Luteitalea sp. TBR-22: one gene and its partner. The protein of the gene in region 1 binds, or shares a complex with, the protein of each later gene. Links are inferred from orthologs where the notes say so. Each region holds a gene or a part of one and is shown on either strand. Other genes may lie near its edges. The genes, in order: secY and secA.

Region 1 (3,116 bases):
CAAGGGTCTGGGCCTGCGCAAGATCGGTCACACGGTGGAAGTGCTGGACCACCCCGCGATGCGCGGCATGATCCAGAAGATCCGCCACATGGTGACCGTCGAGTAGACCAGGCGCGTTCGTCGAACGCGCCCTGAACGGAGCTGGCCGCGGGCCCTGGGCCGTCGGCCTTCGAGCCTGTGCACGACCGCCGCGGCGAAGCGGTCGCCCGCAGACTGGATGTTGAATCACGAAGGCCCAGGGCCCATGGCCCACGGCCGACAGGATCTCACTATGGATTTGAGCGATCTCAAGCCGGCAGACGGCGCCACCCACGCCACCAAGCGCGTCGGGCGCGGCCAGGGCTCCGGCAATGGCAAGACGGCCGGCCGCGGCCACAAGGGTGCGAAGTCGCGCTCGGGCTTCAAGCGCAAGCGCGGGTTCGAGGGCGGCCAGATGCCGCTCCACCGGCGGCTGCCCAAGCGTGGTTTCACCAACATCTTCCGCAGCGACTATGCGGTGATCAACCTCGATCAGCTCGAGAAGCTGTTCGAGGCCGGGACCGAGGTCACGCCCGACGTGCTCCACGGACAGGGCCTCGCGCAGGGCACCCAGAAGATCAAGGTGCTCGGCCGCGGTGAGATCACCAAGAAGCTGACGGTCAGGGCGCACAAGTTCAGCGGCGCCGCCGCCCAGAAGATCCAGGCGGCTGGCGGCTCGGCAGAAACCCTGTAACGCCGAACGCTGAACGACGGCCCCGTCAGGGCGGTCCACTCGACCGCCCTCGCGGCCGGACCGCATCGCGACCAACGAAGGCCCGAGGCCCAAGGCCGAAGGCCGGCGAGCATCGAGAAGACCGATGGATAGCTTGAGGAACATCTTCGCCGTCCCGGAGCTCCGGCTCCGGGTGCTGTTCACGCTGGGGTTGCTCGGCGTGTTCCGCATCGGCCACCACATCCCGACGCCCGGTGTGAACACCGAGGCGCTGGCGTTGCTGGCCGAGCAGGCGCGCAACACGATGTTCGGCCTCTACGACCTGTTCTCGGGCGGCAACCTGTCGCGCGTGACGATCTTCGCACTCGGCGTGATGCCGTACATCAGTGCGTCGATCATCCTGCAGCTGCTGACGGTGGTGTGGCCGACCCTCGAGCGGATTTCCAAGGAGGGCGAACTCGGTCGCCGCAAGATCACGCAGTACACCCGCTACGGGACGATCCTGCTGTCGGTGATCCAGGCGCTCAGCATCGCGATCTTCCTCGAGCGCCAGACCAACGTCGCCGGCGGCCTGCCGCTGGTCTACGACCCGGGCTGGGGCTTCCGCCTGATGACCGTTCTCACGCTCACCACCGGGTCGGTGTTCGTGATGTGGCTGGGCGAGCAGATCACCGAGCGCGGCGTCGGCAACGGCATGTCGCTCATCATCTACTCGGGCATCGTCGTCGGGCTGCCGCGCGCGGTGATGACGACGCTCGACCAGCTGAAGACCGGCGAGATCGGCCTGCTGCGGCTTGCGCTGTTGCTCCTGGTGATGGTGTCGGTGGTGGCGGCGATCGTCTACGTGGAGCGCGCGCACCGGCGGGTGACGGTGCACTACGCCAAGCGCGTCGTCGGCCGGCGCATGTACGGCGGCTCGAGCACGCACATCCCGCTGAAGGTGAACACGGGCGGGGTGATGCCGGTGATCTTCGCCTCCTCGCTGCTGGCCTTCCCGGCGACGATCGCCGGGATGTTCCCGCCGGAGAGCTGGGTGCAGCGGGTCGCGCAGCAGCTCGCGTGGGGCATGCCGCTCTACAACCTGCTGCAGGTGGTGATGATCATCTTCTTTGCGTACTTCTACACCGCGATCGTCTTCAACCCCGACGACGTGGCGGAGAACATGCGCAAGTACGGCGGCTTCGTGCCCGGCATCCGTCCGGGCAAGCGGACGGCCGAGTACATCGACCTGATCCTGACGCGCATCACGCTGGTCGGCGCGCTGTACCTGGCGGCGGTCGCGCTGCTGCCGGAGTTCCTGATCAGCGGCTTCAAGGTGGCGCCGATTCCGTTCATCGGCGAGACGCTCGACGCGGCGCTCCCGGGGTGGTTCACCAACGGCCTGGGCGTCACGTTCTTCTTCGGGGGCACCTCGCTGCTGATCGTGGTCGGCGTGGCGATGGACACGGTGCAGCAGCTCGAGTCGCAGCTCATCATGCGCCACTACGACGGGTTCATGAAGAAGACCCGCATTCGCGGACGGAGAGGGTAGGCCGCCCGTTGGCTCGACCTGGATTGAACGTGGTCATGCTCGGCCCTCCGGGGGCCGGCAAGGGGACCCAGGCCAGCCGGCTCGCCCGCCATTACGGCGTGCCGAAGGTCTCGACGGGCGACATCCTGCGGGAGTCGGCGGCGGCCGGGACGGCGCTCGGACTCGAGGCCAAGGCGCGCATCGATCAGGGCCATCTCGTCAGCGACGAGGTGGCCATTGCCATCGTCGAGGAACGTCTCTCTCGACAAGACGTGGCATTCGGTTTTATCCTTGATGGTTTTCCGCGCACGGTCGGACAGGCCGAAGCGCTGGACGGGATGATGGCGGGGCGGTCGCCGCTCACCGTGCTGCACATCGTGGTGCCGGTGGAAGTGCTGGTCGGCCGGCTGCATGCGCGCCGGGTCTGCGGCACGTGCGGGACCAACGCCGATCCCACCAAGCCGGACCTGGGCGTGTGTGCCACCTGTGGGGGCGCGCTGGTGACCCGGGCCGACGATGACGAGCAGGTGGTGCGCAACCGCCTGCAGATCTACGAGGACCAGACGGCGCCGCTGGTGCACTACTACCGGTCGCGTCCGACGTTCTTCACGATCGACGGCAACCAGTCGCCCGACGCCGTCGCGGTGGCGATGCAGGGGGCGCTCGCGTCGGCGATGAGCGTGGCCCAGGGAGAGCCGCGGTGATTACGTGCCGGTCGGCGGACGAGCTGGTCAAGCTCCGGGCGTCCAACCAGCTGGTGGCGCGGATCCTCGAGGCGCTCCGCGCGATGGTGGTGGCGGGGGTGACGACGGCCGAGATCGACGCCGAGGCCGAGCGGCTGGTCCGTGAGGCGGGGGCGCAGCCGGCGTTCAAGGGCTATCGCGGGTTTCCCGCGACCATCTGCGCGTCGCGCAA
Region 2 (3,986 bases), 1.4 Mb from region 1 along the record:
GCGGCCTGTCGCCGGAAGCCGCGCGCATCGCCCTGACCGGGCCGACCGCGCAACCTGATGCCGTCGGGGTGGTGCGGCAGATGCTGTCGGCCCTCGAGTCGCGGCTGGAAACGGCCCGGCCCCGCCTCGAGCGCCGCGCCGCCCTGGCCCGCGCCACGCCGGCCATCTGGCCCGCCCTCGGCGCCCTGTCGTCGAGCTTCGGCACCCGCCGCGACCCCTTCACCGCGGCCGCGAGCATGCATCCGGGGCTCGACCTCGACGTCGACCTCGGTGATCCGGTCTTCGCCACGGCCGACGGCGTGGTGACCGACGCACGGTACCACCCCGAGTACGGCAACCTGGTGATCGTGTCGCACGGGTTCGGCATCGAGACCCGCTACGCCCACCTGTCCCGCTACCGGGTCCGCCCGGGGACCTCGGTGACGCGTGGGCAGGTCGTCGGCGAGGCGGGCTCGACCGGCCGCTCGACCGGTTCGCACCTCCACTACGAGGTGTGGATCGACGGTCGCCCCGTCAATCCGCTGCAGTACCTCGTGGCGCGCGACGCTCGTTAGCCGGCGCGGCAGGACCTGCGCTCCGGACGCGCAGGGTTGCCTCCCCTCCAGCCGTTCCCTACAATCGGAGGATCGCGGTGCCCGCTTCCGGGCCCGCCTCCTGGTAGACCCTTTGGTTCTCGATACCCTACTCGCCAAGGTCATCGGCACGCAGAACGAACGCGAGCTGAAGCGGATTCAGCCGCTCGTCGCTCGCATCAACGGGCTCGAGCCTGCCATGCAGCAGCTCACCGAGGCCCAGCTGCGTGGCAAGACCGCCGAGTTCAAGGAGCGCCTGGCGCGCGGCGAGTCGATCGACGACCTGCTGCCCGAGGCCTTCGCCGTCGTCCGGGAGGCCGGGCGTCGGGTGGTGCACATGCGCCACTACGACGTCCAGTTGATCGGCGGCATCGTCCTGCACCGCGGGCGCATCGCCGAGATGAAGACCGGCGAGGGCAAGACGCTGGTCGCGACGCTGCCGGCCTACCTCAACGCGCTGGCCGGCAAGGGCGTGCACGTCGTCACGGTGAACGACTACCTGGCCCGCCGCGACTCGGAGTGGATGGGCCGCATCTACCGCTACCTCGAGATGTCGGTCGGCGTCATCCAGCACGACCTGCGCGACGACGAGCGGCAGCGGCAGTACGCGGCCGACATCACCTACGGCACCAACAACGAGTTCGGGTTCGACTACCTGCGCGACAACATGAAGTTCGAGCTGTCGCAGATGGTGCAGCGGCCGCACTTCTACGCGATCGTCGACGAGGTGGACTCGATCCTCATCGACGAGGCGCGCACGCCGCTGATCATCTCGGGCCCGGCCGAGGAGTCCACCGACCTGTACTACGAGGTCGACCGCATCATCCCGAAGCTGAAGCCGGGCGCGGTGATCCAGGGACAGGTCAAGGCCGAGGAGCGCGAGGCGCTCGAGGCGACCGGCGACTACATCGTCGACGAGAAGCACAAGACGGCGACGCTGACCGAAGGCGGCATGGCGCACGCCGAGCAGCTGCTCGCGCACCGGCTGCAGCCCGGGGGGCTGTACGACCCGGCCAACATGCCCCTGCTCCACCACGTGCAGCAGGGCCTGCGGGCGCACACGCTGTTCCGTCGCGACGTCGACTACATGGTCAACGACGAGGGGCAGGTCGTCATCATCGACGAGTTCACCGGCCGCATCATGCCGGGGCGTCGCTGGAGCGACGGGTTGCACCAGGCCGTCGAGGCCAAGGAAGGCGTGAAGATCGAGCGCGAGAACCAGACGCTCGCGACCATCACCTTCCAGAACTACTTCCGCAAGTACGAGAAGCTCGCCGGCATGACCGGCACCGCCGACACCGAGGCGGAGGAGTTCAACAAGATCTACAAGCTCGACGTGATCTCGGTGCCGACCAACCGGCCGCTGATCCGCGTCGAGGAGCCCGACACCGTCTACCGCACGCAGCGCGAGAAGTACGACGCGATCGTCGAGGACATCGCGCAGCAGCAGGCCAAGGGGCGCCCGGTGCTGGTCGGCACGGTCTCGGTCGAGAAGTCCGAGCTGTTGTCGACGATGCTCAAGCGCAAGGGCGTCAAGCACGTGGTGCTCAACGCCAAGTACCACGCGCAGGAAGCCGAGATCGTCGCGCAGGCCGGTCGGCTGGGCAAGGTCACCGTGGCCACCAACATGGCCGGCCGCGGCACCGACATCCTGCTGGGCGGCAACGCCGAGCACATGGCCCGCCAGCAGTGCCTGGCCGAGGAAGTCGCCGAGAAGGTGCCGCGCGGCCAGGAGAAGTACGTCGACGACGAGGAGTTCGTCTACTTCCGCCACGTCGACAACTTCTACCGGGTGCCGACGCCGACCTGGAACGCGATCTTCAAGAGCTTCGACGACGAGTGTCGGGCCGAGCACGCGCAGGTGATCGCCCTCGGCGGCCTGCACATCGTCGGCACCGAGCGCCACGAGTCGCGGCGCATCGACAACCAGTTGCGCGGCCGGGCCGGTCGCCAGGGCGACCCGGGCTCCTCGCGCTTCTACCTGTCGCTCGAGGACGACCTGATGCGCATCTTCGGGTCGGCCAACATCTCGGGGCTGATGCAGCGCCTCGGGATGGAAGAAGGCGTGCCGATCGAGAGCCGGATGGTCACCCGGGCCATCCAGCGCGCGCAGAAGCAGGTCGAGGCCCAGAACTTCGGCATCCGCAAGCACCTGCTCGAGTACGACGACGTGATGAACAAGCAGCGCGAGAGCGTCTACGCGCTGCGTCGGCAGTTGCTCGAGGGCAGCATCCGCCTCGAGGACGGCGAGGTCGACTCGCGCGAGTACCTGATGGTGCTGGCCGAGGACCTGGTCGGCGCGCTGGTCAGCGAGTACGCCGGCGTGAAGGACCACCCCGAGCAGTGGGACCTGGCGCAGTTGCGCGAGGAGATCGAGCGGGTCTTCGGCGTCGACGAGCAGATCCTGCGTGACCTGCCGCTCGAGACGATGACCGCCGAGCAGATCCGCACCGAGCTCTGGGACGAGGTCGAGGACGCCTACGCGGAGAAGGAAGCGGCCGTCGGTCGCGACCTGCTGCAGCTGCCGGAGGAGGTCATCCCGCAGATCGCCGGACCCACCTTCTTCGAGCAGATGAAGACGGTGGAGGGTGACGCGCGCCTCTCGATGGCCGGTCGCAGCGTGCTGGCGCCGATCGAGCGCAACCTGATGCTGCAGGTGGTCGACGGGCAGTGGAAGGATCACCTCTACAGCCTCGATCACCTGAAGGAAGGCATCGGGCTGCGGGGCTACGGCCAGCGCGACCCGCTCGTCGAGTACAAGAAGGAGAGCTACGCGCTCTTCGAGGCGATGAAGCAGCGCGTCGACGAGGAGACCGTCCGCTACCTGTGGCGGCTGCGGCCGATGTTCGGCCGCTCGGAGCCCTCGCCCGCCGAGGCGCTCGAGGCCAGCGACGAGGCGACGGTGACCGCGCCCGCCGCGCCCGCGCCGCGCCAGGCCGCGCCGGTCCCGGCGGTGCAGCGGCCGCCGGCCACGCCCGACATCTTCCAGCGCCCGCAGCGCGTGCAGGAGAACCGGCCTGCGCCATCGTCGGCCGGCGCCCTGTTCGGCGCCCCCGCCGCCGCGGCAGCGGCGCCCCCCAGGCCGGCGCGCGTCGGCGGCGACGACGCCGGCGTGCGGACCGTGCGTCGCGACGTGCCGAAGGTCGGCCGCAACGACGACTGCCCCTGCGGCAGCGGCAAGAAGTACAAGAAGTGCCACGGGGCGGGCCTGTGACGCAGGCGATGGCGCGCGTCACCGCTCCCCGTCCGTTCGAACACCACGAGGCCGACGTCTGTCGGCCTTTCGTGTCTTCACGTGCCTGATCCCATGACGACCACGGACACCCTCGCCGCCCTCTCGCCCGCTGAACAAGTGGAGCGTGGCCTGCAGACCGCGCTCACCTTCGACGACATCCTCCTGGTGCCCCGCCGCTC

Evidence for each region.
Region 2: the proteins of secY (region 1) and secA are in contact, whole or in part, in a crystal structure (PDB 3DIN), measured with the Thermotoga maritima proteins. The link is inferred for Luteitalea sp. TBR-22 from one-to-one orthologs. Residues at the interface, in WP_004081795.1 of Thermotoga maritima: Glu108, Gly109, Glu110, Glu111, Ala236, Glu237, Arg238, Arg239, Ile240, Thr241, Ile242, Gln243, Tyr244, Ala245, Arg246, Arg247, Val248, Thr249, Gly250, Arg251, Arg252, Val253, Tyr254, Gly256, Ala257, Ser258, Thr259, Tyr260, Leu261, Pro262; in WP_004082002.1 of Thermotoga maritima: Glu261, Ala262, Arg263, Lys300, Ala301, Arg302, Thr303, Ile304, Ile305, Leu323, Tyr324, Asp325, Pro326, Val329, Ser330, Tyr333, Ile336, Lys340, Phe345, Val349, Glu363, Phe364, Tyr374, Ser375, Gly376, Gly377, Glu393, Ile395, Thr482, Ser483.

The regions. Positions count from the first base shown.
Region 1 is NZ_AP024452.1:4,522,240-4,525,355, reverse strand. Bases 224-3,029 are described here. They hold secY (preprotein translocase subunit SecY), read left to right. Parts: upstream 224-836; coding sequence 837-2,222; downstream 2,223-3,029. Other genes in these bases: map (type I methionyl aminopeptidase), read left to right, coding at 2,902-3,029; TBR22_RS18950 (adenylate kinase), read left to right, coding at 2,258-2,905; rplO (50S ribosomal protein L15), read left to right, coding at 272-712. Also shown: rpmD (50S ribosomal protein L30), read left to right, coding at 1-106; more of map, read left to right, coding at 3,030-3,116. UniProt on the Escherichia coli protein: The central subunit of the protein translocation channel SecYEG. Consists of two halves formed by TMs 1-5 and 6-10.
Region 2 is NZ_AP024452.1:3,073,767-3,077,752, reverse strand. What follows is about bases 311-3,986. They hold secA (preprotein translocase subunit SecA), read left to right. Parts: upstream 311-666; coding sequence 667-3,786; downstream 3,787-3,986. Other genes in these bases: guaB (IMP dehydrogenase), read left to right, coding at 3,880-3,986; TBR22_RS12660 (M23 family metallopeptidase), read left to right, coding at 311-554. Also shown: more of TBR22_RS12660, read left to right, coding at 1-310. UniProt on the Escherichia coli protein: Required for protein export, interacts with the SecYEG preprotein conducting channel.